3 regions of the Pseudomonas fulva genome follow, and region 1 is predicted to be linked to each of the others. Evidence: predicted binding sites of a transcription regulator. Region 1 holds the regulator's gene; each other region holds the start of a gene.
What was found. Region 1 encodes FliA, which starts transcription of late flagellar genes. Its sites were predicted from a motif close to CTAAAGTTTNNNNNNNNNNNGCCGNTAA; they were not measured.
Positions count from the first base shown of each region.

Region 2: a site for FliA is predicted at 4,903-4,930, ahead of flgM (flagellar biosynthesis anti-sigma factor FlgM). Genes of this name have one in related genera too.
Region 3: a site for FliA is predicted at 8,125-8,152, ahead of K8U54_RS18210 (flagellar protein MotY). Genes of this name have one in related genera too.

Region 1 is NZ_CP082928.1:4,783,831-4,794,284, forward strand. It holds gene sodC (superoxide dismutase [Cu-Zn] SodC) at 1-496, opposite strand, end outside; gene flhA (flagellar biosynthesis protein FlhA) at 746-2,854, shown strand; gene flhF (flagellar biosynthesis protein FlhF) at 2,870-4,177, shown strand; gene fleN (flagellar synthesis regulator FleN) at 4,265-5,104, shown strand; gene fliA (RNA polymerase sigma factor FliA) at 5,101-5,844, shown strand; gene K8U54_RS22135 (chemotaxis response regulator CheY) at 6,041-6,415, shown strand; gene K8U54_RS22140 (protein phosphatase CheZ) at 6,435-7,223, shown strand; gene K8U54_RS22145 (chemotaxis protein CheA) at 7,235-9,508, shown strand; gene K8U54_RS22150 (protein-glutamate methylesterase/protein-glutamine glutaminase) at 9,551-10,454, shown strand, end outside.
Region 2 is NZ_CP082928.1:620,712-631,165, reverse strand. It holds gene K8U54_RS02810 (indolepyruvate ferredoxin oxidoreductase family protein) at 1-112, shown strand, start outside; tRNA gene K8U54_RS02805 (tRNA-Arg) at 335-409, shown strand; gene K8U54_RS02800 (YceH family protein) at 839-1,495, shown strand; gene K8U54_RS02795 (MFS transporter) at 1,652-2,983, shown strand; gene K8U54_RS02790 (flagellar brake protein) at 3,128-3,877, opposite strand; gene K8U54_RS02785 (flagella synthesis protein FlgN) at 3,956-4,423, opposite strand; gene flgM (flagellar biosynthesis anti-sigma factor FlgM) at 4,528-4,863, opposite strand; gene flgA (flagellar basal body P-ring formation chaperone FlgA) at 5,007-5,765, opposite strand; gene K8U54_RS02770 (chemotaxis protein CheV) at 5,846-6,769, shown strand; gene cheR (protein-glutamate O-methyltransferase CheR) at 6,872-7,699, shown strand; gene flgB (flagellar basal body rod protein FlgB) at 7,985-8,395, shown strand; gene flgC (flagellar basal body rod protein FlgC) at 8,407-8,850, shown strand; gene flgD (flagellar hook assembly protein FlgD) at 8,865-9,536, shown strand; gene K8U54_RS02745 (flagellar hook protein FlgE) at 9,580-10,454, shown strand, end outside.
Region 3 is NZ_CP082928.1:3,948,083-3,958,536, forward strand. It holds gene K8U54_RS18160 (DMT family transporter) at 1-684, opposite strand, end outside; gene erdR (response regulator transcription factor ErdR) at 842-1,492, shown strand; gene K8U54_RS18170 (diacylglycerol kinase) at 1,573-1,944, shown strand; gene K8U54_RS18175 (LysR family transcriptional regulator) at 1,951-2,877, opposite strand; gene fpr (ferredoxin-NADP reductase) at 2,999-3,778, shown strand; gene bfr (bacterioferritin) at 4,016-4,486, opposite strand; gene K8U54_RS18190 (bacterioferritin-associated ferredoxin) at 4,691-4,909, opposite strand; gene argC (N-acetyl-gamma-glutamyl-phosphate reductase) at 5,117-6,049, opposite strand; gene rnt (ribonuclease T) at 6,055-6,729, opposite strand; gene pyrC (dihydroorotase) at 6,726-7,772, opposite strand; gene K8U54_RS18210 (flagellar protein MotY) at 8,187-9,128, shown strand; gene K8U54_RS18215 (argininosuccinate synthase) at 9,228-10,445, shown strand.

The DNA.
Region 1 (10,454 bases):
GCGCGCCGCCGCCACCCAGGGGCTTGGGATGGTCGGCGTGGTTGTCGCCACCGGCGTGAACCATCAGCGACAGGTCCTTGAGCTCGTCCACGCTCTTGATGCGGGGTGCCAGCACGGGCTGGCTGGCCTTGCCGTCCGCAGTCACCAGCAGGGCGGGAAGGTCGCCCAGGTGGCCCTCGCCCCAGGGCAGGCCATGTTTGCCGGTGCCTTTCGGATCCCAGTGACCGCCAGCGGCTTCGGCAGCAGAGGGCTGGCCATCCTTGGGTGCCGGGTCACAGCTGGGTTTGCTGTGTACGTGGAAGCCATGCACGCCGGGCTCCAGGTCGTGCAGCTCGGGGGTGAACACCACGCCGTACGGGCTCTGGCTGATCACCACCTTGCCCACCGAGCTGCCGACGCCGTTGGCATCCACAGCGTTGAGTTCGACGGTCTTGTCAGCGGCATGCAGGCTGGCCGCGCAGCAACTGGCCAGGGCGGCCATCATCCAACGTTTCATGGTGCTCTCCTTGGTGGATCGTCTTTGAGTGGAGCCATTGCTCACAGGCTGTGACTGGCCTTTGCCGGTGGGGTTCGTGTTTTCGTCCCGCGGCTGTACGGGGGCAGGCCCCCGGCCTTAGGAGGGAGCCGCCTGTTTCGCGGCTTTCGAAGAGTTGGAAAGGTTCTTGCAATACCGGCTGCAGAGACGTCCTGGACGTCAAAAGATTGAATCAGTCGGGGTACCCACGTGGCACTAGATCGCGCACAAATGATTGGCGATGTTCGCAGCAACCTTTCCGGGCTGCGCAAAGGCAATCTCGGCATCCCGCTGCTGCTGCTGGTCATGCTCGCCATGGTCATGCTGCCGATCCCGCCATTCTTGCTCGACGTGCTGTTCACCTTCAGCATCGCGTTGTCGATCGTCGTGCTGCTGGTGGCGATCTATGCCCTGCGGCCGCTGGATTTCGCCGTGTTCCCGACCATCCTGCTGGCCGCGACCCTGCTGCGTCTGGCCCTCAACGTGGCCTCCACCCGGGTGGTGCTGCTGCATGGCCAGGACGGCCACGACGCCGCGGGCAAGGTGATCCAGGCCTTCGGCGAGGTGGTGATCGGCGGCAACTACGTGGTCGGTATCGTGGTGTTCGCGATCCTCATGATCATCAACTTCGTGGTGGTCACCAAGGGTGCCGGGCGCATTTCCGAGGTGAGTGCGCGTTTCACCCTGGACGCCATGCCCGGCAAGCAGATGGCCATCGACGCCGACCTCAACGCCGGCCTGATCGATCAGGTGGAAGCCAAGAAACGGCGCAGCGAAGTGGCCCAGGAAGCCGACTTCTACGGCTCCATGGACGGTGCCAGCAAGTTCGTGCGCGGCGACGCCGTCGCCGGCCTGCTGATCCTGTTCATCAACCTGATCGGCGGCATGGCGATCGGCATGCTGCAGCACGGCCTGAGCTTCGCCGACGCCGGGCGTATCTACACCCTGCTGACCATCGGTGACGGCCTGGTGGCGCAGATCCCGTCGCTGCTGCTGTCCACGGCCGCCGCGATCATGGTCACCCGCGTTTCCAGCGCCGAGGACATGGGCGCCCAGGTCAACCGCCAGATGTTCGCCTCGCCGCGCGCCCTGGCCGTATCCGCCGCGATCATGATCGCCATGGGCCTGGTACCCGGCATGCCGCACATGTCGTTCATCAGCCTCGGTCTGGTCGCGGCTGGCGCTGCCTACTGGATCGCCAACAAGCAGCGCAAGACCAAGGAAGCCGAAGTCATCGAAGTGCAGCGCCAGCAGGAACTGCTGCCGGCCCAGCGCGCCCAGGAGGTCAAGGAACTTGGCTGGGACGACGTGGTGCCGGTGGACATGGTCGGCCTGGAGGTGGGCTACCGGCTGATTCCCCTGGTCGATCGCAACCAGGGTGGCCAGTTGCTGGCGCGTATCAAGGGCGTGCGCAAGAAGCTTTCCCAGGAGATGGGCTTCCTGATGCCATCGGTGCATATCCGCGACAACCTCGACCTGCAGCCCAATGCCTACCGCCTGACCCTGATGGGCGTGAGTGTCGCCGAGGCCGAGGTGTACCCGGATCGCGAATTGGCGATCAACCCCGGCCAGGTGTTCGGCACCCTCAACGGAGTGGCCGCCAGAGATCCGGCGTTCGGCCTGGAGGCGGTGTGGATCGACCCGGGCCAGCGCGACCAGGCGCAATCGCTCGGTTACACCGTGGTGGATGCCAGCACCGTGGTGGCCACGCACCTCAATCAGATCCTGCACAAGCATGCCCACGAGCTGCTCGGCCACGAAGAAGTCCAGCAACTGATGCAGCTGCTGGCGAAAAGCTCGCCGAAACTGGCCGAGGAGCTGGTGCCGGGGCTGATTTCCCTGTCGACCCTGCTCAAGGTGCTGCAGGCGCTGCTCCAGGAGCAGGTGCCGGTGCGTGATATCCGCACCATCGCCGAGGCCATCGCCAATGTCGCACCAAGGAGTCAAGATCCCGCCGCCATGGTTGCGGCAGTTCGGGTCGCGCTGTCCCGCGCCATCGTGCAAAACATCGTGGGACTAGAGCCGGAGCTGCCTGTGATCACTCTTGAGCCAAGGTTGGAACAGATATTGCTAAACAGTCTTCAGAAGGCCGGTCAGGGCTCCGAGGATGGCATCCTCCTCGAACCCGGCATGGCCGAGAAGCTGCAGCGTTCCCTGGTGGAAGCAGCGCAGCGTCAGGAGATGCTTGGCAAGCCGGTGATTCTGCTGGCAGCCGGGCCGGTTCGGGGAATGCTCTCGCGTTTCGCCCGGTTGGCCGTCCCGAGCATGCATGTTCTGGCGTACCAGGAAATTCCGGACAACAAGCAGGTCACCATCGTTGCGACGGTGGGGCAGAACTAATCGAGGGTACGGGCCATGCAGGTCAAACGCTTTTTCGCTGCCGATATGCGCCAAGCCATGAAGCTGGTGCGCGATGAGCTGGGCGCCGATGCGACCATCATCGCCAACCGCCGCGTGGCCGGTGGTGTGGAATTGACGGCTGCGCTCGATTATCAGGCTCCGCCGGTACCGGCGCGGCAGGCCAACCCCGCGCTGGAAGCCGAGCTGCGCAAGACCCAGTCGAAGATTGCTTCGGCCCATGCCGAGTTGACCACGCGCAGCCAGGCCGATGCCGGCAAGGACCGTCAGCTGTTTGGCGCGGCGCCTGCCGCGCCGTCCGCCGACAGCCTCGATGCCGTGTTGCAGCGCCAGCAGCAGAAGCCGGCTGCGGCCTCGGTCGATCAGTCGGCGCTGGATTCCATGCGCTCCGAACTGCATGGCCTGCGTGAGTTGATCGAAATGCAGATGGGTTCCATGGCCTGGGGGCAGATGCAGGCCCGGCGTCCACAGCAGGCCACCTTGTGGCGTCGCCTGCAGCGTATGGGGCTGCCCGCCGAGCTGGCGCGCACGCTGCTCGAGCGCGTGGCCTCGATCGGCGATCAGCGTCAGGCCTGGCGCATGGTGCTGGCGCACCTCGCCCACTCGATCCAGACGCCCAAGCAGGAGCCGATGGAAGAGGGCGGTGTGATCGCCCTGGTCGGCCCGGCCGGCATGGGCAAGACCACCACCCTGGCCAAGCTGGCCGCTCGCTACGTACTCAAGTATGGTGCCGCCAGCATCGCCCTGGTGAGCATGGACAGCTACCGCATCGGTGCCCAGGAGCAGCTCAAGACCCTGGGACGGATTCTTGGCGTCTCGGTGACCCAGGTCGACCCCGGTCAGTCGCTGACCCAGGCCCTGGCGCCGTTGGCGCGCAAGCGCGTGGTGCTGATCGACACCGCCGGCCTGCCCGCCAACGATCCGGCGCTGCGCATGCAACTCGAGGCGCTGGCCAGTCGCGGCGTCAATGCCCGCAATTACCTGGTACTGGCCGCCACCAGCCAGGCCCAGGTGCTCAAGGCGGCCTATCACAGCTACAAGCGTTGTGGGCTGGCCGGCTGCATTCTGAGTAAACTGGACGAGGCGGCCAGCATGGGCGAGGTCTTGGGCCTGGCTATTGGCCACCGCCTGCCGGTAGCCTACCTGGCGGATGGTCCGCGCATCCCGGATGACGTGCACGTGCCGCGCAGCCACCAGCTGGTCAGCCGCGCCGTCGGGCTGCAGGCGCCGGACGAGCCGAGCGAAGACACCATGGCCGACATGTTCGCCGGGCTTTATCAGAACCCGGCCAGGCAGGCCGGTTGAACGGGTTGAGTGTGGCGAAGCGCTGGTCGTGCTCGCCGCGACAGCGCACAATGGCCCCAGGGCCCACAGTGAAGTTAGATAAGGTGTATAGATAACATGGGTATGCATCCCGTACAGGTGATCGCGGTGACCGGCGGCAAAGGCGGCGTTGGCAAGACCAATGTGTCGGTGAATTTGTCACTGGCGCTCGCCGATCTCGGTCGGCGCGTCATGCTCATGGATGCCGACCTTGGCCTGGCCAACGTCGACGTGTTGCTCGGCCTGACCGCCAAACGCACCCTGGCCGACGTCATCGACGGCCAATGCGATCTGCGCGACGTGGTTTTGCAGGGCCCCGGTGGCATTCGCATCGTGCCCGCGGCCTCCGGCACCCAGGCCATGGTGCAGCTCACGCCCATGCAGCATGCCGGCCTGATCCAGGCCTTCAGCGACATCAGTGACAACCTCGACGTGCTGATCGTCGACACCGCTGCCGGCATCGGCGACTCGGTGGTCAGCTTCGTGCGCGCGGCCCAGGAAGTGCTGGTGGTGGTGTGCGATGAACCGACCTCCATCACCGATGCCTACGCGTTGATCAAACTGCTTAATCGCGACCACGGCATGAGCCGTTTCCGGGTGCTCGCCAACATGGCGCACAGCCCCCAGGAAGGCCGCAATCTGTTTGCTAAGCTGACCAAGGTGACCGACCGTTTTCTGGATGTCGCGCTGCAGTATGTCGGCGCGGTGCCCTACGACGAATCGGTTCGCAAGGCCGTACAGAAACAACGTGCGGTGTATGAGGCGTTCCCTCGTTCGAAGTGCGCGCTGGCGTTCAAGGCGATTGCCCAGAAGGTCGATGCATGGCCCTTGCCGGCCAACCCGCGTGGCCATCTGGAGTTTTTCGTGGAGCGCCTGGTGCAACAACCGACTGCAGACACGGCTGTATGACGACAGCCTCTGGACTCCGAATGTACAGCAAGGCAACAGCACGAGATTCACAGCATCAGTTGATCGAGCGCCACGCGCCGCTGGTAAAACGTATCGCCTACCACCTGTTGGCCCGCCTGCCGGCCAACGTGCAGGTCGACGATCTGATCCAGGCCGGCATGATCGGCTTGCTCGAGGCGTCGCGTAAGTACGACGCCGGCAAGGGTGCCAGTTTCGAAACCTTTGCCGGCATTCGCATCCGCGGCGCCATGCTCGACGAAGTGCGCAAGGGTGACTGGGCGCCACGCTCGGTGCACCGCAACAGCCGCATGGTCAGTGATGCGATACGAAAAATTGAGGCCAGAACCGGTCGTGACGCTAAAGATCACGAGGTTGCTGCCGAACTCCAATTGAGTCTCGAAGATTACTACGGCATTCTTGGCGACACTTTGGGCAGCCGCCTGTTCAGTTTCGACGACCTCTTGCAGGAAGGCGAGAACGGCGGCCTGCAGGAAGACACGAGTTCCCTGCATCACGGGCCATCGCATGAGCTGGAAGACACCCGTTTCCAGGCCGCGTTGGCCGATGCCATCAGTAATCTGCCGGAGCGTGAGCGGCTGGTGTTGTCGCTGTATTACGACGAGGAGCTGAACCTCAAGGAAATCGGCGAGGTACTGGGGGTGAGTGAGTCGCGGGTCAGCCAGCTGCATAGCCAGTGTGCCGCGCGTTTGCGAGCGCGGCTGGGGGAATGGCGCGCATAGGAATTTGTTCAGGGGTTGGAGTTGGTCGAGCCAGTCCTTGTGGTAAATGCAGGACAGCAGGGCGGGGCACACAGTGAACGCAGCAAAGCCGAGCGCATGGGTTGCGGCGTTCAGCCAGGCCGGTTTCACGATTAATAAGCGCTGCACAAGGTTGCAGGCGTTTTAGGACTGTACGGAGGTCGACTTGGACAAGAACATGAAAATCCTCATCGTCGATGATTTCTCGACGATGCGACGGATCATCAAGAACCTCTTGCGTGATCTGGGGTTCACCAACACGGCAGAGGCTGACGACGGCACCACCGCGTTGCCGATGCTGCAGAGCGGCAGCTTCGATTTTCTGGTAACCGACTGGAACATGCCGGGCATGACGGGCATCGACCTGTTGCGCGCGGTGCGTGCCGACGAGCGACTCAAGCACCTGCCTGTGCTGATGGTCACGGCGGAAGCCAAACGCGATCAGATCATCGAGGCCGCGCAAGCCGGTGTGAATGGCTATGTAGTCAAGCCGTTCACCGCTCAGGTGCTCAAGGAAAAGATCGAGAAAATCTTCGAGCGGGTTAACGGCTGATGTCTGCCGCGAGGTTGTTATGGAACACCATGAATCTAACGAGGTTGACCTCGAGTCGACCCTGAAAAGCAATGCCCGCCAACTGGTCGACAGCCTCGAACAGGGCAACTTTGGCGAAGCCGTACAGCTGATCAACGAACTGAACAAGGCGCGCGACCGGGGTCTTTACCTCGAAGTCGGCAAGCTCACTCGCGAGTTGCACAACGCGATCGTCAACTTTCAGCTCGATCCCCGGGTACCGCATGCCAAGGAAGTCTCGCAGATCGCCGATGCGACCGAGCGCCTGAACTATGTGGTCACCATGACCGAGCGTGCGGCCAACCGCACCATGGACCTGGTCGAGCAGAGTGCGCCGCTGGTCAACGACCTGAGCAGCGAGGCCGATTCGCTCGCCGAGGATTGGGGCCGTTTCATGCGCCGCGAAATGAGCGCCGAGGCGTTCCGTGAACTGGCCAAGCGCATCGAGCTGTTCCTGGCGCGCAGCCAGCGCGACACCAGCAAGTTGTCGGGGCATCTCAACGACATTCTGCTGGCGCAGGATTACCAGGACCTGACCGGCCAGGTGATCAAGCGCGTCACCCAGTTGGTGACCGAGGTCGAGAGCAATCTTCTGAAACTGGTGCTGATGGCCAGCCAGGTCGATCGCTTCGCCGGTATCGATCACAACCACGAAGAGCTGCGTGCCGAGCAGAACAAAGAAAAAAATCCGTCCCGCGGTGAAGGTCCGCAGATTCATGCCGATAAGCGTGATGACGTCGCCTCTAACCAAGACGACGTCGACGATTTGCTGTCCAGTCTGGGTTTTTAGGAGCACGTCATATGAGCTTCGGCGCCGATGAAGAAATCCTCCAGGATTTCCTGGTAGAGGCCGGCGAAATTCTCGAGCAATTGTCCGAGCAGTTGGTGGAGCTGGAAAGCCGCCCGGACGATATGAACCTGCTCAATGCGATTTTCCGAGGGTTTCACACGGTAAAAGGTGGTGCCGGCTTCCTGCAGCTCAATGAGCTGGTGGAGTGCTGCCATATTGCCGAGAACGTGTTCGACATCCTGCGCAAGGGCGAGCGCCGTGTGGACGCCGAACTGATGGACGTGGTGCTCGAAGCGCTGGACGCCGTCAACGGCATGTTCGCCGAAGTGCGTGAGCGGGTGGAACTGACGCCTGCCTCGCCGCAGCTGCTGGCTGCGCTCTCGCGCCTGGCCGAGCCGGGTGGTGCCGAGCCAGAGCCTGCGCCTGCAGCAGTGGCGGCCGAGCCGGAACCGGCGCCTGCAGAACCCGTTGCGGCCGCAGTCGAGCCTTCGGCAGATATCTCTGACCGCGAATTCGAGCAATTGCTCGATGCCCTGGGCGATGAATCGCCAGCGCCAGCCAGCGCCTCGACCGACGAAATCACCGATGACGAGTTCGAGTCGCTGCTCGACCAGCTGCACGGCAAGGGCCAGTTCGCGGCACCGGCCGCTGCGCCGGTGGCGGCCGCGGAGCCGGCGGCTGCCGCGCCGGGCGATGAAATCACCGACGACGAATTCGAAGCGCTGCTCGATCAACTGCACGGCAAGGGCCAGTTCGTCGCGCCTGCCGTGGCACCGGCTGCCGAGCCGGTCGCAACGCCGGCCGCCGAGCCCGCGGCTGCGGCAACGCCGGGCGACGAAATCACCGATGACGAATTCGAGGCGCTGCTCGACCAGTTGCATGGCAAGGGCCAGTTCGTCGCGCCTGCCGTAGCAGTGGCCGCCGCGCCTGCTGCCAAGCCGACGCCTGCCCCCGAGCCAGCCAAGGCCGCGCCGCCCGCAGCCAAGGCCGAATCGGCCAAAGCGGCTCCAGCCCCTATAGCCAAGCCCGAGCCAAGCAAGGCAGCTCCTGCCGCCGCCAAGGCGGAAGCCAGCAAACCGGCGCCGGCACCAGCGGCGGCCGGCGCACCGGCCAGCGAGGCGGAAACCACCGTTCGCGTCGACACCGCCCGCCTGGACGAGATCATGAACATGGTCGGCGAGCTGGTGCTGGTGCGCAATCGCCTGGTGCGCCTGGGGCTCAACAGCGGCGACGAGGCCATGTCCAAGGCGGTGTCGAACCTCGACGTGGTGACCGCCGACCTGCAGACCTCGGTCATGAAGACCCGCATGCAGCCGATCAAGAAGGTCTTCGGGCGCTTCCCGCGCCTGGTTCGCGACCTGGCCCGTCAGCTCAAGAAGGAGATCAACCTCGAGCTGGTGGGTGAAGAGACCGACCTGGACAAGAACCTCGTCGAGGCCCTCGCCGACCCGCTGGTGCACTTGGTGCGCAACGCCGTCGACCATGGCGTGGAAAGCCCCGATGAACGCGAGGCCGCCGGCAAGTCGCGCACCGGCCGGGTGGTGCTGTCCGCCGAGCAGGAGGGCGACCATATCCTGCTGATGATCACCGATGACGGCAAGGGCATGGACGCCGACGTATTGCGCAGCAAGGCCGTGGAAAAGGGCCTGCTGGACAAGGACGCGGCCGATCGCCTGACCGACCTGGAATGCTACAACCTGATCTTCGCCCCCGGTTTCTCGACCAAGACCGAGATCTCCGACGTCTCCGGCCGCGGTGTGGGCATGGACGTGGTGAAGACCAAGATTTCCCAGCTCAACGGCACGGTCAACGTGTTCTCGCAGAAGGGCCAGGGTTCGAAGATCGTCATCAAGGTGCCGCTGACCCTGGCGATCATGCCGACGCTGATGGTGATGCTGGGCAACCAGGCGTTCGCCTTCCCGCTGGTCAACGTCAACGAGATCTTCCACCTCGACCTGTCGCGCACCAACGTGGTCGATGGCCAGGAAGTGGTGATCGTGCGCGACAAGGCGCTGCCGCTGTTCTATCTCAAGCGCTGGCTGGTGAGCAGTGCGGCGCACGAAGAGCAGGGCGAAGGCCATGTGGTGATTCTCACCGTGGGCAACCAGCGCATCGGCTTCGTGGTCGATCAGCTGGTCGGCCAGGAAGAGGTGGTGATCAAGCCGTTGGGCAAGATGCTCCAGGGCACGCCCGGCATGTCCGGCGCGACCATCACCGGTGACGGCCGCATCGCGCTGATCCTCGATGTGCCCAGCATGCTCAAGCGCTACGCACGGCGTCTCTGATCGTCTGCGGCGCGGCGACGGCCGTGCCGCTTAGGAGTGTTTATGGTTGTCAAGGTACTGGTAGTCGATGACTCCGGTTTTTTCCGACGCAGGGTTTCGGAGATTCTCTCGTCTGACCCCAACATCACCGTGGTCGGTACGGCCACCAACGGACGTGAGGCCATCGATCAGGCCCTGGCATTGAAGCCGGACGTGATCACCATGGATTACGAGATGCCGCTCATGGACGGCATCACCTCCGTGCGCAACATCATGCAGCGCTGCCCCACGCCGGTTCTGATGTTCTCCTCGCTCACCCACGAAGGCGCCCGGGTCACCCTGGATGCGCTGGACGCCGGTGCGGTGGACTTTCTGCCGAAGAACTTCGAGGACATCTCGCGCAACCCCGAGAAGGTCAAGCAGTTGCTGTGCGAGAAGGTCCACAGCATCTCGCGCAGCAACCGCCGGGGGTTCGGCACGGCGTCCGTGACGCCGCCTGCCGGTGGTAGCCCGAGCCGACCTGCCGGCGCACCGAGCACGCCCGCAGCGGCCGCGCGGCCGCAGCCGAGCGTCAGCCATGCGCCGGCCGAGCGGCATGCCGCTGCCAGTGCGGCGCCCAAGCGCAAGGGCTACAAGCTGGTGGCGATCGGCACCTCGACCGGCGGCCCGGTTGCCCTGCAACGCGTACTGACTCAGCTGCCGGCCAATTTCCCGACGCCCATCGTGCTGATCCAGCACATGCCGGCGGCCTTCACCAAGGCCTTTGCCGAACGCCTGGACAAGCTCTGCAAGATCAACGTCAAGGAAGCCGAGGATGGCGACATCCTGCGCCCCGGTCTGGCCATCCTGGCACCGGGCGGCAAGCAGATGATGATCGACGGCCGTGGCACCATTCGCATCCTGCCCGGTGACGAGCGCCTGAACTACAAGCCCTGCGTGGACATCACCTTCGGGTCGGCGGCCAAGT
Region 2 (10,454 bases), 1.3 Mb from region 1:
GCACGTCAAGGAAAAGGCCGTGGAGCGGGTGCGCGCCCAGGAGCAACACTTGCAGGCGAGGCTCAAGTCGGGCCAGGCGGTGGTCGTGAAACTGTTCGAGCCGGCGGCCTGATTGCCTGCACCGACATGACAAATCTGCTTGCGCTGGTTAACATGCCGCCCGGCGCCCAAACAGGCCGTTGAAAAACGTAGGCGAGGCAGACAGCGCAAGGCAAAAACATGCGAAAAAGCGGAGTGTACGAATAGTACATGAGCATTTTGAGCCTGTTTTTAACGCCGCGATGGCAACGCAGCTAGTTTTTCAACAGCCCGCCAAGGGCGCCGGATCGATCGGGTCTCCTTAGTTCAACGGATAGAATAAGCCCCTCCTAAGGGCTAGATGCTGGTTCGATTCCAGCAGGGGACGCCATGATCCGCACCCGATGTCCGCCCTCGATGGCGGTCGTGTGCCGGTTCGCGTTAGCCTGAAAGAAGGCCAAAAATCGCCGGGAGCGATTTTTGGCGTCGGCTCTCCCGAAGGGTGGTCGGCAGGGTCGGCAGACCACAAAAAAAGACCCGGCAAAAAGCCGGGTCAATAACCGTGATTAGCCTGATGAGGAGATAAACTGGAAGCGTCCGACCAGGAAGCCTTCAGGTTATCCAACCAGCCTCGCGGCTGGTGATGTAGATAATAGTCATTCTCGATTATTAGTCAATAAAAATACTTCTCATTTATCGTTTGCCTCGGTCGTCGATTGCGTGTGCGTTGAAAATCAGCGACTTGCATGACCACAAAATCCGCTTCACCTGTGTCAACCGCAGCGCACTCAGGCTACGCTAGGGGCAATCCCCAGGCCTGGTGAGCGACATGACCGAAGATAGCAACGACACGTCTCCGTTGAGCGCCGCTGAAGCGCGCATCCTGGGCTGCCTGATCGAAAAGCAGGCCACCACCCCTGAAGCCTATCCGCTGACCCTGAATGCGCTGGTGCTCGCCTGTAACCAGAAAACCAGCCGTGACCCGCTGATGAACCTCGCCCAGGGGGCAGTAGGGCAGGGATTGCGCAACCTGGAGGAGCGCGGTTTCGTGCGCCTGGTCATGGGCAGCCGTGCCGATCGCTGGGAGCATCGGATCGACAAGGCCCTGGAATTGGTGGCGCCCCAGGTGACCTTGCTCGGTCTGCTGCTGCTGAGGGGGCCGCAGACCACCGGTGAGTTGCTGGCGCGCAGCAACCGCCAGTACGATTTCGATGATACCCAGCAGGTGCAGCACAACCTCGAGCGAATGATCGGCCGGCAGTTGGTGGCCCTGGTCGGGCGCCAGCCTGGGCAGCGTGAGGACCGGTATGCCCAGCTGCTCGGTGATCCCGAGCAGCTGCAGGCGCAACTGCAGGAGCGGGCACAGCGCCAGGAGCCATCGAGTGGTGGCGCGGCGGAGCGGCTGGAGGCGCTCGAGGCGCGTATCGGCGCCCTGGAGGCGCGGCTGGCGCTGCTGGAAAACAAGGCAGCCGACTGAGCCCTAGGGTGCTTGGAATGAGTGAACTGTGCCCGATGCGTACCATCCATATGGCACAGCGGCAGCTTGGTAGCCTTGGATGCAGGGTGACTTGCCTGGTCGCCCGTCGAACATAGGCCTGCTCTAGAAGCCGGTACAAGGAGTTGTTGCAGTCCAATGCGCCTGATCTGGAAATCCTTCAGTTCCCTCTACATCGCCACCGTCCTGATGCTGCTGGGCTCGGGCCTGCTGAGTACCTACCTGGCGCTGCGCCTGGCCGAATCCGGCGAGGGCGTATGGGCCGGTGCACTGATGGCGGCCAACTATTTCGGCCTGGTGCTGGGCGGCAAGATCGGTCACCGGCTGATCGCCCGCGTGGGCCATATCCGCGCCTACGTGGCCTGCGCCGGCGTGGTGACGGCGGCAGTGCTCGGTCACGGCCTGCTCGACTGGCTGCCGGCGTGGCTGGTGCTGCGTGTGCTGGTCGGCCTGGGCATGATGTGTCAGTACATGGTGATCGAAAGCTGGCTCAACGAGCAGGCGGAAACCAAGCAGCGTGGCCTGGTATTCGCCGGCTACATGGCCGCGTCCTACCTGGGACTGGTGCTCGGCCAACTGGTGCTGGTGGTGCATCCGACCCTGGGGCTGGAGCTGCTGATGCTGGTGGCACTGTCGTTCGCCCTGTGCCTGGTGCCCGTGGCGTTGACCCGGCGCCTGCACCCGGCGCCGCTGCGCCCCGCGCCGCTGGAGATGCGCTTCTTCTTGCGCCGCGTTCCGCTGTCGCTTACCACCATCGGCGTTGCCGGCCTGATGATCGGCTCCTTCTATGGCCTGGCGCCGCTTTACGCCGCCGAGATGGGGCTGGCCACCGAACAGATCGGTATCTTCATGGGCTGCTGCATCCTCGCCGGGCTGGTGGTGCAGGCGCCGCTGGGCTGGCTGTCTGACCGCTTCGACAGGGTCAAGCTGATACGCGGCATGGCCGGCGCATTGCTGTTGGTGGCGTTGCCACTGGCGATCCTGACCGAGGCGCCCCTGTTACTGCTGATTTCGGTGGGTTTCATCGTCAGCATGCTGCAGTTCAGCCTGTACCCACTGGCCGTGGCGTTCGCCAACGACCACGTCGAGACGGACCGGCGGGTATCGCTGACCGCCATGTTGCTGGTCACCTTCGGGGTCGGCGCCTGCATCGGCCCGCTGCTGGTCGGTGTGCTGATGCGCTTTTTCGGCGCCAACATGCTGTATGCGTTCTTCTGCCTGTGCGGGCTGTTCCTGGTCTGGCGGGTGCGCTCGAATATCGTCACTCACCTGCATCAGGTCGACGATGCGCCGCTGCAACACGTGGCCATGCCGGTGAACATGACCGCATCGCCGTTGGTGGCGGCACTGGATCCACGGGTCGACGAGCAGGTGGTGCAGGAGCAGATGCAGGAGCCCGTGGCAAGCGAACCGGAAGGCGCCACAACCCAGCGCGATGAGCCGCAACCTTCCCCCACGCCGCAGGCCTGACGCGGGTGGGCTGGGGGCTGTTGGGGTTTCACGCCTGCCCGCGCCGGAGCCCGTTTTGCCGCGAGACAAGGCACGAGCCGCGAAGTGTGGCAGGCCAGGTGAGCCGGCGAGAAACGCCGCCTCGCGTTGCAACGCCAACGGACCCTAGAGAAAGGTGTCGCTCTCGAAGCGGCGTGCCTCGCGCTGCAACTGGTAGACGAAACGTTCGATCAGGCGCTGCTGCAGGCCACTCAGGTTGTCGAAATGCAGGCCGGCGAAGGTGACGTCAAGCTTGTCGTCATAGCGGGTATGGCGCAGCTCGATGGCCGTCTCCAGCTTGCCGACGGGCAGTTGTGCGCTGAACACCTCGTAGATCTGCCCAGGTTGCAACTGCTTGCTGGCGTCGCCAGGTAGCCGAATCTTGCAGCCCGAGGCGGAGATGTCCAGCATCAGGCCTTCGAGCGGATTGCGCAGCCGCGTTCCGCCCAGTTGTACCTTGACCTGTTCCGATTGCTTGAGCGCGGCACGAAAGGCGTTGCGTCGCTGGTGGTAATGCACCTCGGTGGGAATGGCGCCGACGTAGCAGCGTTCCCCCTCGTGCTCACCCGTGCGCATGCCCGTCGGGCATTCCCAGGCGATGCGTACGCCGTCGTGCAGCGACTCGACGCTGAAGGCTTCGCCATTTTGCAGGTAGCGTTCGCCATCAGTGGGAATCATCTCATCGAGAATCAGCAGGTTGCGCTCGCGGTCGATGTCGATGACATAGCTCTGGAAGCGCTGGTTGCGCTCGTGAAACGTCAGGGTCAGCGGGTCATGATGTTGTTGCAGGAGACGTAGGTTGGCAACGATTTCCACCGGCGCCTTGAGCACCTTGGGAGGTTGCGGGCCACAGTCCTGAGCGAAGGGGTTGGACACGGTCCAGTGATCTCCGGGGCAAGGTACTGCTGCGTTAGGTGAGGCAGCGGGTGCATCACCGCGCATCTTGTCGTTATGTCAGGCCTGGCTGAGCGGGCGTTTGTTGCCGATCTTAGCGGTACTGCCGCTGCTGTCATAGAGCGACGGCGTTTCCGCGCCGCGCAGGATGCCGAGCATGCTGGCCGTGGATTTCTGGCTGGAGCGAATGATCCGGCCGTTGCGCAGGTTGGCTTCCTGGCAGCGCTCGAGCAACTCGCTCAACTGCTCACTGGCCTGGATCAGTTCGTCGCCCTTGTCCGAGCGTTCGGCTAGCGCCTGCAAGCCCGAGCGGTCAGGACTCAACTGCAGGTTGAGCAGGGTTTGGGTGCGGCTTCTGCCGTGTTGCTCGAGGGTGGCCAGCAACGGCTGCTTGCTGGCGAGAATGTCCTGCAACTTGCTCAGGTCATGTTCACCCAGGGAATGGTATTCGGCGTCGATCAGCTCAAGCAGTTGCGCTGCGTGGCCGATATCCTCGTTGAACAGGTCGAGCAGGGGCGTGATGTTCATGGTTCGGGCTCTCTGGGGTGAAACCTTCAGGCGCGCGTCTGCTGTGGCAGCGGACTGGCATCAAGACAGTTTCCGGGCGTCCAACACCCCAGGCGAGCCGAAGACTAGCGCTGGGATTCGAAATTGAGCAGCTTGCTGGCGACGCGCTGGCTGTCGACCTGGTAGCTACCGTCGGCCACGGCCTGTTTCAGCCTGGCCACTCGATCGCTATCGACGGCAGGCTGGTCACGCAGCTTGTCGACGGTTTTCTGCAACTGTTGTGCTTCGCTGCTCAGCTGAACGGACTCGCCGCTCTTGCTGCCGGCAGTGGTCGGCTGAGCCGCGGCGGTGCTGCCGGCGGCCTTGTTGTCGATGGCTTCGTTCTTGCCGCCCTGGGTGCTGCCTGCACGGGTAGTGCTGGCTGGCGTGGAGCTGTTGAGTCGGTTGAAGTCGATGACCATGATGCAAAACCTCTAACGGTGTGTGGACGCTTGCCTAGTGTGTCGGCTGTGCCCGGAAAAACTTTAGGCAAAAAAATCGCGTCGCCTGCACAGTCTAAAACAGCCTTGGCCGCTCGTCAGCCAGTCCGTTGGTCAAGCCGTTCTCACATCGCTACTTCTACCTGCCCGGGGCCGATCACGCGGGCGCGCACCACGCGTTGCGAGCGCTGGTTGCGTACGCTGATCTGCTTGCCCACGGCCCCGTCGGAAAGCGCTTCGCCGGGCATGCGCACGTTGATGCCGCCGCTGCGTGCGCTGATCACCACCTGATCGCCACGGCGGATGACCTCCGCCTGGCGAATGAAGGTGGGCGACAGCACCTGGTCGGGTTGCAGCGGGCGGGTGGTCTTGCGGCCAAGCGCCTGGTCCAGGTCGATCATGTAGCCCTGGTTGAGCAGGCCGACGTCGCGCTCGGCGAGGGTCAGGTCGCCTTCACCGAGTACGCCTTCGCGCTTGACCGGGCGTACCACGGTGACCACCTCGCGATAAAGACGCACCTGGCCGGGAACGAACACGGTCCAGGGTGAGGTTCCGTCGCAGCGCACCCGCGACGTCACCCGGCCAACCGGTTCGGCCGGGGTTTCCAGGGTGATCGTCAGCGCTTGATCGCACAGGGGCAGGCGTAGCCGTGGGTCGAGGCGGTTGATCTGCACCTCGTGGCGCGCCTGAATATTGCTGCGTTGCAAATAGTCTGCAACTGCCTGCTCAAGAAAGCGCTGGGTCTCGCCGATAAGCTGATCGGGCAGGGTGACGGAGGCAGTCGTCAGTGTGCTATAGCCGAGCGCCAGCAAAGCAGGTAAAACTGCCAGGCAACGAAGGCTCTTGGCCATCGCGCGTCGGATAATTGTCATTTGTGCATTCATGTCTGGTTCGAAGCAAGGCGCGTGCCGCCTGCTACGCTAACCAAATCTGATGTGTTACTGGAATCTTGGGAGCCCCGTACATGGCCGGTGTGATGGATTCGGTCAACCAGCGAACTCAGCTGGTTGGGCAAAATCGCCTGGAACTGCTGCTGTTTCGTCTCGACGGCTCTCAGCTGTACGGGATCAACGTCTTCAAGGTGAAGGAGGTGTTGCAGTGCCCGAAACTCACCATCATGCCCAAGTCGAGCCCGGTGGTTCGAGGCGTGGCCAATATCCGCGGCGGTACGATTCCGATCCTGGATCTGTCGATCGCCACGGGCAAGCGTCCGCTGGGTGACATCAACGGCAGCTTCGTGATCATCACCGAATACAACACCAAGGTGCAGGGTTTCCTGGTGCGTTCGGTTGAGCGCATCGTCAACATGAACTGGGAAGAGATCCACCCGCCACCCAAGGGCACCGGGCGCGATCACTACCTGACCGCGGTCACCCGGCTCGACGACAAGCTGGTCGAGATCATCGACGTCGAGAAGATTCTCGCCGAAGTGGCGCCCACGTCCGAAGTGATCTCGGCAGGCGTGGTCGACGCCGAAGTGCAGACCAAGGCCGTCAGCCAGCACGTGCTGATCGTCGATGACTCCTCGGTCGCTCGCAAGCAGGTGATGCGTTGCCTGCAAACCGTCGGCGTGGAGGTCACGGCGCTTAACGACGGTCGCCAGGCCCTCGAGTTTCTGCGCGCGATGGTCGAGGAGGGCAAGTCGCCGGAGCAGGAATTGCTGATGATCATTTCCGATATCGAGATGCCGGAGATGGACGGCTACACCCTGACCGCGGCCATCCGGACCGACCCGCGCATGCAGAAGCTGCACATTCTGCTGCATACTTCGCTGTCCGGCGTGTTCAACCAGGCCATGGTGAAGAAAGTGGGGGCCGACGATTTCCTGGCGAAATTCCGCCCGGATGATCTGGCTTCCCGGGTGGTCGAACGCATCAAGGCTGGCTGATCGTCACCGCGTCAACAAGGCTGTGGGTATCGCAGCCAAACCGGCGAGCGCTCCTGGGAGCGTTCGCCGTATCCGATTCAACAGATGGACGAGGCCTCACGAGTGTCTTCAGGTAATTTGGATTTCGAGCAATTCCGGATCTTTCTGGAAAAAGCCTGTGGCATCGTGCTGGGCAGCAACAAGCAATACCTGGTTTCCAGTCGGCTCAACAAGCTGATGGAAAGCAACGGCATCAAGACCCTGGGCGAGCTGGTACAGCGCATGCAGAACCAGCCACGCAGTGGCTTGCGCGAGCAGGTGGTCGATGCCATGACCACCAACGAGACCCTGTGGTTTCGCGACACCTATCCCTTCGAAGTGCTGAAGAATCGCGTATTGCCCGAGCTGCTCAAGGCCTACCCGGGGCAGCGCCTGCGTATCTGGTCGGCCGCCTGTTCGTCGGGGCAGGAGCCTTACTCGCTGTCGATGAGCATCGATGAGTTCGAGCGCAGCAATATCGGCCAGCTCAAGGCGGGCATCCAGATCGTGGCCACCGACTTGTCGCCCACCATGCTGAACAACTGCAAGTCCGGCGAATATGACAGCCTGGCCATGGGTCGCGGCCTGGCCCAGGAGCGCCTGCAACGCTATTTCGACCCCAAGGGGCCGGGGCGCTGGGTGGTGAAGCCGGCCATCAAGAGCCGCGTGGAATTCCGACCGCTGAACCTGCTCGATAGTTATGCCAGCCTTGGCAAGTTCGATATCGTGTTCTGCCGCAACGTGCTGATCTACTTCTCGGCGGAAGTGAAGAAGGACATCCTCACGCGCATCCACGCCATGCTCAAACCTGGTGGTTACCTGTTTCTCGGCGCATCCGAGGCGCTCAACGGGTTGCCCGAGAAGTACCAGATGGTGCAATGCAGCCCAGGCATCATCTACAAGGCAAAGTGATTGCCGCACCCTGAAAACAAACGGGAGGCCATGGCCTCCCGTTTGTTTTTTCCGTCCAGGCCACCGACGATGTTCTGTCGTCGCGGCGTCAGAAAAGCGGCAAATTGCCGTCGATATTGCCGCTGCAGCCTTGCCAAACGGCGGAAAAGCTTTGCCGCCTGGACCTTCTAAGCCTTCTGTTTTCCAGTGATCTAGCTGATTTATAAGCAGAAAAATAAATTGGCACGTGCCTTGCTGTGGTCTTTGCACGAGAACAGGCGAGCCGCTACGGCAAAGGTCCCTGAGATGAGCATCAGTTTCGACAAGGCACTTGGCATCCACGAGAAGGCCCTGGGCTTCCGTGCCCAGCGGGCCGAGGTACTGGCCAACAACATGGCCAACGCCGACACCCCCAACTACAAGGCACGCGACCTGGATTTCGCCTCGGTGCTGGCGCAGCAGGCAGCCAAGGGCAGCGGCAGTGGCAGTGCAGGGCTGCAGACCACCAACAGTCGGCATATTGCAGCAGAAGGCGTGCCAATGGGCGACGCGGCCCTGGCGTATCGCACGCCTACCGCACCCTCCATCGACCAGAACACCGTCGATGCCCAGGTCGAGCAGGCCAATTACGCCGAGAACGCGGTGGCCTTCCAGACCAGCTTCACGCTGCTCAATAGTAAATTCAAAGGGCTCATGAGCGCCCTGCGTGGTGAATAAAGGAGCCTGACATGTCCCTGACCAGTGTGTTCAATATCGCCGGAACCGGTATGAGTGCCCAGAGCACCCGCCTCAATACCATCTCCAGCAACATTGCCAACGCCGAAACCGTCTCGTCGAGCATCGACCAGACCTATCGCGCACGCCATCCGGTGTTCGCCACTGTTTTTCAGAACGCGCAGGGTGGCACCAACGGCTCGCTGTTCGCCGATCAGGATCAGTCCGGTGCCGGCGTGCAGGTGCTGGGCATCGTCGAGGATCAGAGCAGCCTGATGCCGCGCTACGAGCCCAATCATCCGGCGGCGGACGAGGCCGGCTACGTGTATTACCCCAACGTCAACGTGGTCGAGGAGATGGCGGACATGATCTCCGCCAGCCGTGCCTTCCAGACCAACGTGGAAATGATGAATACCGCCAAGCAGATGATGCAGCGCGTTCTGACCTTGGGTCAGTGAGCCGGGAGTGAGCGATGAGCACCGTTGATGGCGTAGGCGCCAGTTCCGTACTGGACAAATACCAGGTCAAGCAGGACAGCACGCAGAACAAGGAGCTGGGCAAGGACCAGTTCCTCAACCTGCTGGTGGCCCAGTTGAACAACCAGAACCCGCTGGAGCCCCAGGGCAACGGCGAGTTCATCGCGCAACTGGCGCAGTTCAGTACCGTGGAGGGGGTCGAGAAGCTCAATTCGAGCATGGAGACCATCCTCTCCGGCTATCAGTCGTCCCAGGCGCTGCAGGCTTCCTCGCTGGTCGGGCGCAAGGTGATCGTGCCGGTCGACAAGGCTGTCGTCGATACCAGCGAGAGTTTCAAGGCCAGCGCGGTGCTGCCGACCAGCAGCAGCAACGTGTACGTCAACGTCTACGACAGCTCCGGCGCGGTGGTCAGTCGTATCAACCTCGGCGAGCAGCAGGCCGGCAACGTGAGCTTCATCTGGGACGGCAAGGATTCGAGCGGCAACGTGATGAAGCCGGGCACCTACAAGTTCGAGGCCCAGGCCACGTACGGCAACGAAACCAAGGGGCTCTATACCTTGCTGCCGGCCAACGTCGACAGCGTCACCCTGGGTGGCAATGAATTGATGCTCAACCTGGCGGGGATCGGCAATGTGCCGTTGTCGCAGGTGCAGGTCATTGGTCAGTAATTAACAGGCTGTAACTGCCGGGTATTCGGCAAGGAGAATTTTCATGTCGTTCAATATCGGTCTGAGTGGCCTGCGCGCTGCGACCAGTGACCTCAATGTGACGGGTAACAACATCGCCAACGCCGGCACCGCCGGCTTCAAGCAGTCACGTGCCGAGTTTGCCGACCTGTACGCCTCGTCGATGCTCAGCAGCGGCTCCAATCCGATCGGCAGTGGCGTGCTGCTCAGCGATGTATCCCAGCTGTTCAGCCAGGGCAACATCAACTACACGAAGAACTCGCTGGATCTGGCCATCAATGGCAGTGGCTTCTTCCGTACCAGTAACAACGGTGACATCAGCTACACCCGTGCCGGTTATTTCGGCACCGACCGTGAAGGTTTCATCGTCAACAACTTCGGGCACAACCTGCAGGGCTACGGCGTGGACGCCAACGGCAACCTGCAGAACGGCATCATCGGCAACCTGAAGGTGGAAACCGCCAGCCAGGCGCCGCGCTCGACGAGCACCATCACTCAGCCGTTCAACCTGAACTCGACCGAGAGCGTGCCGGTCCTGAGGCAGAGTGCCTATGACCGGGAGATTGCCAACGCCGCCGATCCCGCCAACCCGACTGCGGCCGAAATTGCAGCGGCTCAGGCAGCGGCCAATGCGACCTTCAACCCGGCGGACCCGACCAGTTACAACCGTTCCACATCGGTGAACATCTATGACGCCCAGGGCAATGCGCATTCCTTCACTCAGTATTTCGTGAAGACCGGGGCGAACAATTGGGACGTCAAGATTCTGGTCGACGGCCGTAACCCGCTGAATCCGGCCAATACCCAGCCGCTTTCCGCCAGCATCAGCTTCGACGCTGCCGGCAAGCTGCAGGCCGTCAATCCGGCCGGCCTGAGCACCGGGCTCAGCGTCAATCCGGA
Region 3 (10,454 bases), 840 kb from region 1:
GCCCACCGCCACGCCAAACAGGCCGCCATAGAGGATCGCAGGTAGCGCCTGGATGATCTCGGCGCCGGGCAGGTGCTCGAAGGCCAGCGCCAGGGCGAGGCTGATCACGGCGCAGGTGATGAATTGCACCAGGGCCAGCAGCAGGGCGTCGTGGCGGGCGGCGAACACGCTCACCAGCAGCACGTGGATGCCCCACACGAAGGCGCCGGCCAGCTGCAGCAGGTCGCCGGAGGCGACATGAAAACCATCGCCGACGCTGAGCAGGAACATGCCGACCACCGCCAGCGAGGCGCCCAGCCAGATGCCCAGGCCGGTCTTGTGGCCCAGCAGCAGGCCGAGCAGGGGCACCACGATCACGTAGAGGCCGGTGATGAAGCCCGAGTTGGTGACGCTGGTGAACAGCAGGCCGACCTGCTGCAGGTTGATGCCCAGCGCCAGTACGGCGCCCATCAGGCTGCCGCCGAGCAGCAGCGGGCGGCTGATGGACGAGGCCGGCTGCGCGCGGCGGCGACGCAGCAGCATGATCACCGGCAACAGCACCGCCACCGCCAGGGCGAAACGCAGGCCGCTGTAGAGGAACGGCCCGATGGCGTCCATCCCCAGCCGCTGGGCGACGAAGGACGAGCCCCAGATCATCGCGGTGACCAGCATCAGCAGGTCGGCGCGCAGCGCGTGGTTGGCCATGGTGGTGAGCTCCCTGCAAAAGGGCGCAGACTTTGCCGCAAAGCGCTGTGCTTGACCACCCCGCCTGCGCTCGGCATGCTGGTGGGCGCCGTACGTCATGCTGTCAGGCAGATGGGGTCTGCAGCACGGTATGCCTATAAAAAGAACAGGATCTGCAATGGTCGCTTACGAAATCCTGATAGCTGATGATCATCCTCTGTTTCGCAGCGCGCTGCAGCAGGCCCTGACGATGGGCCTCGGCTCCGGCGTGCGGTTGGTGGAAGTCGCCAGCATCGCCGAGCTGGAAGCCCGGCTGGCCGAGAAGACCGACTGGGATCTGGTCCTGCTCGATCTCAACATGCCCGGCGCCTACGGCTTCTCCGGGTTGGTGCTGCTGCGCGGGCAGTACCCGCAGATTCCGGTGGTGATGATCTCCGCCCAGGAAGAAGCGGCCGTGGTGGTACGCGCCCGCGAATTCGGCGCCAGCGGGTTCATTCCCAAGTCCAGCTCGCTGGAAGTGCTGCAGCAGGCCGTACGCCAGGTGCTGGAAGGCGAAGTCTGGTGGCCACCGCAAAGCGAGGAGGCGGTCAGCCTGTCCTCCGAGGCGAAAGCCGCCAGCGCCGGGCTGGCCAGCCTCACGCCCCAGCAGTTTCGCGTGCTGACCATGGTCTGCGAAGGCCTGTTGAACAAGCAGATCGCCTATGAGCTGAGCGTCTCCGAAGCGACGGTCAAGGCCCACGTCACGGCGATCTTCCGCAAGCTGGGGGTGCGCACCCGTACCCAGGCGGCGCTGCTGTTGCAGCAGCTGGAGTCCGTGCCGGCTGCCTGATTGCAGCTTCGTCCCGTGGATTTCACGGGATTTTCACGGTGTGCTCGCGTACCCTGCGCGCCTTTCCCTGTCATAGCTCACTGCCCATGTCGCCGTTCAAAGGACAAACCGGTCTCAAGCGTATTCTCAATGCCGCAGGCTATTCGCTCGATGGCCTGCGCGCCGCATTTACCGGCGAGGCCGCATTTCGCCAGCTGGTGCTGCTCAACGTGGTGCTGATTCCGATCGCCCTGCTGGTCGATGTCAGTCGCGTAGAGCGGGCGCTGATGGTGGCCGTCTGCCTGCTGGCGCTGATCGTCGAGCTGCTCAACTCGGCGGTCGAAGCGGCGATCGACCGCATATCCCTCGACCTGCATCCACTGTCCAAGACTGCCAAGGACATGGGCAGCGCTGCCCAGCTGGTTGCCCTGACCCTGATCGCCAGCGTCTGGGCGATCATCCTGCTTGGCTAGCAGCGGCTAGCGCACTGGCGGCAGCACGATCTCGTCGCTGCGGCGGATACCGGCGGTCAACGCCCGGCACATGTCTAGGAACTCGCGCATGGCGGCGGTCTGGTACTTCTGCCGGTGCCAGATGAAATAGAACTGCCGGCGCAGGTCCAGGTCCGGCGTTTCCACCGGCACCAGGCTGCCACGGCGAAAGGCATCGCGCAGTGCCAGCCGTGAAATGCAGCTGATACCCAGGCCTGACTCCACGGCGCGCTTGATCGCTTCGGTGTGTTCCAGCTCGAGGCGCACGTTGAGGGCGTCGGAGTGGTGGCGCATGGCCTGGTCGAAGGTCAGGCGTGTGCCCGAGCCCTGCTCACGCAGGATCCAGTCCTCGCCGCTCAGTTCGCGGATGCCGGCATGCCCGCGTTTGGCCAGCGGGTGGTGCGGCGCGCAGAACACCACCAGTTCGTCCTCGACCCAGCTCTGCACCTCGATGTCCGGGTGATTGCAGTCGCCCTCGATCAGACCCAGATCAATTTCGTAATGGGCCACCTGCTGCACGATATGTGCGGTGTTCTGCACGTGCAGTTTTACCTGGCTTTCCGGGTGCACCTTCATGAAGCCGCCAATCAGCAGGGTGGCCAGGTAGTTGCCGATGGTCAGGGTGGCGCCGACGGCCAGCGAGCCGAAGCCTGACTTGCCGTTCAGAAGGTCTTCGATCTCCTTGGCCTGGTCGAGCAGGGCGACCGCCTGGGGCAACAACTGGCGGCCCATGGCGTTGAGGCTCAGGCGCTTGCCGGCGCGATCGAACAGCTGGCAGCTGGACTGTCGCTCCAGCTCGCTGATCGAAGTACTCGCCGCCGACTGCGACAGGGCCAGCTGTGAGGCCGCCCTGGAGACGCTCTCCTGCTGAGCAGCGGCGACGAATACCTGGAGTTGACGCAATGTGAATCGCATATCTATATAACCGATAACCCATATCTTGATAATTCATTTAACAGATATTCTGGCCGCGATTAGAATGCCGCGCAATTGCGCTTACGAATCAGCGCGCCCGACGTATTCAGGAGCCCCGTACATGAGCAACATGAACCACGAACGCGTTCTGAGTGTTCACCACTGGAATGACACGCTGTTCAGCTTCAAGTGCACCCGCGACCCGGGTCTGCGCTTCGAGAATGGCCAGTTCGTGATGATCGGCCTGCAGCAGGAAAACGGCCGTCCGCTCATGCGTGCTTACTCCATCGCCAGCCCCAACTGGGAGGAGCACCTGGAGTTCTTCAGCATCAAGGTGCCCGATGGCCCGCTGACCTCGCAGCTGCAGCACCTCAAGGAAGGCGACGAGGTGATCATCAGCAAGAAGCCCACCGGCACCCTGGTGCTCGACGACCTCAACCCGGGCAAGCACCTGTACCTGCTCAGCACCGGCACCGGCCTGGCGCCGTTCATGAGCGTGATCCAGGACCCGGAAACCTATGAGCGCTTCGAAAAGGTGATCCTGGTGCACGGTGTGCGCTACGTCAACGAAGTGGCCTACCGCGAGTTCATCACCGAGCACCTGCCGCAGAACGAGTTCTTCGGCGACGCGCTGAAGGAAAAGCTGATCTATTACCCCACCGTGACCCGCGAGCCGTTCGAGAACCAGGGCCGCCTGACCGACCTGATGCGCAGCGGCAAGCTGTTCGCCGATATCGGCCTGCCACCCATCAACCCGCAGGACGATCGGGCGATGATCTGCGGTAGCCCAAGCATGCTCGACGAAACTAGCGAAGTACTCGACAGCTTCGGCCTGAAGATTTCGCCGCGCATGCGCGAACCCGGTGACTACCTGATCGAGCGCGCATTCGTCGAGAAGTAAGTTAGGACCAGCTGCGCGTCGGCCCAGCTGCGTTGAAAACTGGCTCAAAATGCTCATGTACAAAAGTACACTCCGCTTTTTCGCCAGTTTTCGCCTTGCAGGGCTCTAGCTCGCAAGCTCCTAGCGCCTGTATTAAAAAACCGGAGTGTCTTTGGGCGCTCCGGTTTTTTATGCCCAGATCAAAGGTTAAAAAAACGGGAGCCTTGGCTCCCGTTTTTCTGTACAGCTGCTCCCAGCTTATTCTTCCATCTGCGACTGCAGGTAGTTTTGCAGACCTACCGCCTTGATCAGGCTCAGCTGGGTTTCCAGCCAGTCGATGTGTTCTTCCTCGGACTCGAGGATGTCTTCGAGCAGTTCGCGGCTGGCGTAGTCGCCGACGCTTTCGCAGTAGGCGATGGCCGCTTTCAGGTCGATGTGTGCCTTGTGCTCGATCCGCAGGTCGCATTCGAGCATTTCCTGGGTGTTCTCACCGATCAGGATCTTGCCCAGGTCCTGCAGGTTCGGCAGGCCTTCGAGGAACAGGATGCGCTTGATGAGCTTGTCGGCGTGTTTCATCTCGTCGATGGACTCGTGGTACTCGTGCTTGCCCAGCTTGGTCAGGCCCCAGTCTTCGTACATGCGGGCGTGCAGAAAGTACTGGTTGATCGCGACCAGCTCGTTGCCGAGGATCTTGTTCAAGTGCTGAATTACTGTCTTGTCGCCTTTCATGATGAAGCCCGTCCTGCCTGGAATTAAGTAACCGATGGCGAATTCTGGGCTTGCCAAATACGACTGTCAAACGTAAGTTATTGAAATATAAGTGAAAATAAATATAAATGAGAGTGTTTAAGTTGTGCGTCTTGGCGCTAAATCATTGAATTTCGGGCATAAAAAAACCGGATACGAGATCCGGTTCTTGAAAAAAACGCTTATTCAGGCCGCAACAAAATTTCCCGGGTAGGCCATCGCTACCTGACTTTGCTGCACTTCACCCAGGGTTTCACGTACCACCTGCTTGGCCAGGCAAGCGCATTTGCCACACTGACTGGCTACGCCCAGCGTTTCACGGACTTCACGGTAGCTGCAGCAACCTTCATAGATCGCTTCGCGGATCTGACCGTCGGTGACACCTTCGCAGAGGCAGACATACATAGGCTTGGCCCGTCGCTTGGCTGAGACTGATGGCGAAGGATACTAATGTTAATGAGAATGCGTGTCAAAGATAAACCGACTCTTGATTGGGACGCTTGGACAGGCGGTACTCTGCGCCGGCAAACGGCCTTGAAAATCGGCCGGACAGCTGACGCGCAGGCAATAAAAAACCGGCCTGTGGCCGGTTTTTCGGGGGGCGGGCAGGGCTCAGCCGATCTGCGTGCACAGCCCTTCTTCGAGCCCCAGCATGATGTTCAGGTTCTGCACCGCAGCCCCCGAGGCTCCCTTGCCCAGGTTGTCCAGCTTGGCTACCAGCAGCGCCTGCTGACCATTGCTCGCACCGAACACCTGCAGCTCGGCGCGGTTGCTGCCGCTCAGGCCGTGGGGGGTGATGAAGGGTGCAGTGTCGGCCGCGATCTCGTTGTAGGGCTGCACCTGAACGAACTGCTCACCCTGATAATAGGCGCTCAGTGCCTGGTGCAGCTCGGCACCGTTGCTGCCCTGCAGGGGGATCATCACCAGCATGCCCTGGTCATAGCTGCCGACCGCCGGCTGGAAGATCGGGCGCGCCTCGAGGCCGCTCCAGTGCTGGATTTCCGGGATGTGCTTGTGATCGAAGCCCAGGCCGTAGGCCGCATAGACCGGCGCGCCTTCGCCCTCGTAGCGTTCGACCATCTTGGTGCCGCCGCCGGTGTAGCCGGACACGGCGTTGATGCACAGCTCACGATCCGCGCTCAGCAGCCCGGCATCGATAAGCGGGCGCAGCAGCAGAATGGCGCCCGTGGCGTAGCAGCCCGGGTTGCTCACCGCAGCGGCCTTGGCGATGGCCTCGCGTTGGCCCTTGGCCAGTTCGGCCATGCCGAACACCCAGTCGCTGGCGGTGCGGTGCGCGGAGCTGGCGTCCAGTACCCGGCAGCCGACTTCACGGGCCTGGGCGGCGGTTTCCTTGGCAGCGTCGTCAGGCAGGCACAGCACGGTCACGTCGACCGAGCGCATCAGCGCGAGCTTGGCCTCGACGTCGCGACGCTTGTCATGGTCGATGGTGACCACCTCGATCTGCGGGTGGTTGGCCAGGCGCTGGCGGATCTGCAGGCCGGTGGTGCCGGCCTGGCCATCGATGAAGATCTGGTATTTTTTCATGGCATTCACTCGTCGAAGTCTTCCCAGCCGCCCATTTCCTTCCAGCGATTGACGATGCCGCAGAACAGCTCGGCGGTCTTCTCGGTGTCATAGCGGGCGGAATGGGCTTCACGGCCATCGAACTCGATGCCGGCGGCCTGGCAGGCTTTGGCCAGCACGGTCTGCCCATAGGCAAGGCCGGCGAGGCTGGCGGTGTCGAAGCTGGAGAAGGGGTGGAAGGGATTGCGCTTGAGGTCGCAGCGGGCGACCGCGGCATTCAGGAAGCCCAGGTCGAAGCTGCTGTTGTGGCCGACCAGAATGGCGCGTTTGCAGCCATTGGCCTTCAGGGATTTACGCAAGCCACGGAAGATTTCCGTCAGGGCGTGCTCTTCGCTCACCGCCATGCGCAGCGGATGGTCGAGCTTGATGCCGGTGAAATCCAGCGCCGCCTGTTCGATATTGGCGCCTTCGAACGGTTCGACCCGGAAGAAATGGGTGTGATCGGGATACAGGAAGCCACCTTCGTCCATGCCGATGGTGGTTGCGGCGATTTCCAGCAGCGCGTCGGTGGCACTGTTGAAGCCACCGGTCTCGACGTCCACCACCACCGGCAGATAACCGCGAAAGCGCGCGGCCATCGGATGGCGCGGGCCGCCGCTGCTCGGTTGATCCTGATCGTCTTCGTAGAGTTCTTCGCTCATTGACCCGCCTCCAGCAAGCGCCAGCGCAGGGTTTCGCCAGCGCGTAGCGGAATCACCGTCTGCTCGCCGAACGGCAGGCTGGCCGGTGCCACCCAGGATTCACGCACCAGGGTGATGGTGTCGGTATTGCGTGGCAGGCCGTAGAAGTCCGGGCCGAAGTGGCTGGCGAAACCTTCCAGCTTGTCCAGTGCGCCACGCTCCTCGAACGCCTCGGCGTACAGTTCGATGGCGGCATAGGCGGTGTAGCAACCGGCGCAGCCACAGGCGTTTTCCTTGGCGTGCCTGGCGTGGGGGGCCGAGTCGGTGCCGAGGAAGAACTTCGGGCTGCCGCTGGTGGCGGCCTCCAGCAGTGCCTGCTGATGGGTGTTGCGCTTGAGGATCGGCAGGCAATAGAAGTGCGGCCGGATACCACCCACCAGCATGTGGTTGCGGTTGTACAGCAGGTGCTGGGCGGTGATGGTGGCGCCGACGTTGGCCGGTGCCTCCCTGACGAACTGCGCGGCATCGGCGGTGGTGATGTGCTCGAACACCACCTTGAGCGTCGGGAAACGCTCGACGACGCGGCACAGGTGCTCGTCGATAAAGGCCTTTTCGCGGTCGAAGACGTCGATTTCCGCGCGCGTCACCTCGCCGTGCACCAGCAGCGGCAAGCCGGTTTCCGCCAGGGCTTCCAGTGCACCGCTGATGTTGTCCAGGCTGGTTACGCCGGAGTCGGAGTTGGTGGTCGCGCCCGCCGGGTACATCTTCGCCGCATACACGTAGCCGCTGGCCTTGGCGGCGCGAATGTCCTCTGCCGTGGTGCGGTCGGTGAGGTACAGCACCATCAGCGGCTGGAACTGGCTGCCAGCCGGCCGTGCGGCCAGAATGCGCTGGCGATAGTCACCTGCTTCGGCGGCGTTGCGCACCGGCGGCACCAGGTTGGGCATGATGATCGCGCGGGCGAAGGTGCGGGCCACATCACCAACGGTGTGCGGCAGTACGGCGCCGTCGCGCAGGTGAATGTGCCAGTCGTCGGGACGCAGCAGGGTGATGCGGTCGGTCATTGAGGCTTCCAGGCGGGGCGAAACATGCCCGGAATGCTACCGGAAAAGGGCGGCGGGGGCACGCCGCAGATGGGTAGGGTCTGTTGCCGTTTCACGCACGGCCGCGCCGGAGCCCGTTTTGTCACGAGGCAAGGCACGAGCCGCGAAGTTTAGCTGGCTAAATGAGCCGGCGAGAAACGCCGCATCGTGACAAAACGGGCCCGGCCCTACGGGTTGCGCGAGAAATCTCGCCATGCGTCGTTGGAGGACTTGGCAAGGGAACAACCATTGCCTGCGTCCTCCGCCTAGCCTGGCGAGATTTCTCGCGGCAACGCGGCTCGCGTTGAAACGGCAACAGACCCTAGGCTACGCACTCAAGTTTTTCCGCCGGCCACCGATACCAGAAGGGTAAGGTGCATTTACCCGGAGCTCGCTGTGCGTCTGCCTCTTTTGCTCATCATCGGCTTGGCCGTCAGTGCTGGCGCGAGCCTGCCTGCCGCGGCGATCAGCTTCCAGACCCGCCTGGAAAAGGTCGAATGGCAGGTGGCCGGCGACAAGTTCGAGTGCCGCCTCAGCCAGCCGATCACCGATTTCGGCGCTGGGGAATTCGTGCGCCGCGCCGGCGAGCAGGCGACCTTCCGCCTGCAGGCGCGCGAGCGCTGGCTGGGCAGTGGCTCTGCCACCTTGCTGGCCGCCGCAGCGCCCTGGCAGCCGGGGCGTGGTGACATCAACCTCGGTGCTGTCAGTGTCGGCAGCGGCGAGGTGCCGTTCAACAGCAGCCAGGAGCAGGCCGGGCGCCTGCTTACCGGTCTGCTGGAAGGGCGTAGCCCGTTGGTCCGCCACCGCACCTCGCTGGGCAGCGAAAGTCTGGAAGTGCGGCTGCTGCCGGTGCGTTTTCGCAAGGCCTACGAGGATTACCTCGATTGCACCGCCAAGCTGCTGCCGGTCAATTTCGACCAGGTGCGCCAGTCCAATATCGGCTTTCCCGGCGGCGGCACCGAGCTCGATGCCATGGCCAAGGCCAGGCTGGAGATCATCCTCGACTTCATGAAGGCCGACCCCACGGTCAACCGCATCGAACTCGACGGCCACTCCGACAACAGCGGCAATCGCCTGACCAACCGCGACCTGTCGCGCCGCCGTGCCCTGGCGGTGATGGAGTATCTCAAGGCCCAGGGCGTGCCCGAGGAGCGCATCATCATGCGTTTTCACGGCGAGCGATATCCGCTGGTGCCCAACAACAGCGTGGCCAACCGTGACAAGAACCGTCGTGTGTCGGTGCGGCTCGACAAGGTGCCGGAAGCGCCGGTGCAACCGACCGAGCAGGCCACCCCGGCGGCGCCACCGGTGCCGGCAACGCCCGCTGCCACTTCCTGAGTCTGTCGCCTTGACGCCATCGCCTGTCGCACCCCTGTAAATCGCGGCCCGTGGCAAGTAGAATCACGGGCTTTCGAACAACCCCGTGGAGTGGATGGCATGGCGGACGTCAAAAAGGTAGTTCTGGCCTATTCCGGTGGCCTGGACACCTCGGTGATCCTCAAGTGGCTGCAAGATACCTATAACTGTGAAGTGGTGACCTTCACCGCCGATCTCGGTCAGGGCGAAGAGGTCGAGCCGGCCCGCGCCAAGGCCCAGGCCATGGGCGTCAAGGAAATCTACATCGACGACCTGCGCGAAGAATTCGTGCGCGATTTCGTGTTCCCGATGTTCCGCGCCAACACTGTCTACGAAGGCGAGTACCTGCTGGGTACCTCCATCGCCCGTCCGCTGATCGCCAAGCGCCTGATCGAGATCGCCAACGAGACCGGCGCCGACGCCATCTCCCACGGCGCCACCGGCAAGGGTAACGACCAGGTGCGTTTCGAACTCGGCGCCTACGCGCTCAAGCCAGGCGTGAAAGTCATCGCCCCTTGGCGCGAGTGGGATCTGCTGTCGCGTGAGAAGCTGATGGATTATGCCGAAAAGCATGCCATCCCGATCGAGCGTCACGGCAAGAAGAAGTCGCCGTACTCCATGGATGCCAACCTGCTGCACATCTCCTATGAAGGCGGCGTGCTGGAAGACACCTGGACCGAGCACGAAGAAGACATGTGGCGTTGGACCAAGTCGCCGGAAGCGGCGCCGGATACGCCGACCTACATCGAACTGACCTACCGCAACGGTGACATCGTCGCCATCGACGGCAAGGAGCTGAGCCCGGCCACCGTGCTGGCCGAGCTGAACCGCATCGGCGGCGAGAACGGCATCGGCCGTCTGGACATCGTCGAGAACCGTTTTGTCGGCATGAAGTCCCGCGGCTGCTACGAGACCCCGGGCGGCACCATCATGCTCAAGGCCCACCGCGCCATCGAGTCGATCACCCTCGACCGTGAAGTCGCGCACCTCAAAGACGAGCTGATGCCCAAGTACGCCAGCCTGATCTACAACGGCTTCTGGTGGAGCCCGGAGCGTCTGATGCTGCAGCAGATGATCGACGCCTCCCAGGCCAGCGTGAACGGCGTGGTACGCCTGAAACTGTACAAGGGCAACGTCATCGTCACCGGCCGCAAGTCCGACGACTCGCTGTTCGACGCCAACATCGCCACCTTCGAAGAAGACGGCGGCGCCTACAACCAGGCCGATGCGGCGGGCTTCATCAAGCTCAACGCCCTGCGCCTGCGTATCGCTGCCGGCAAGGATCGCAAGCTGCTGTAAGCGCTGGCA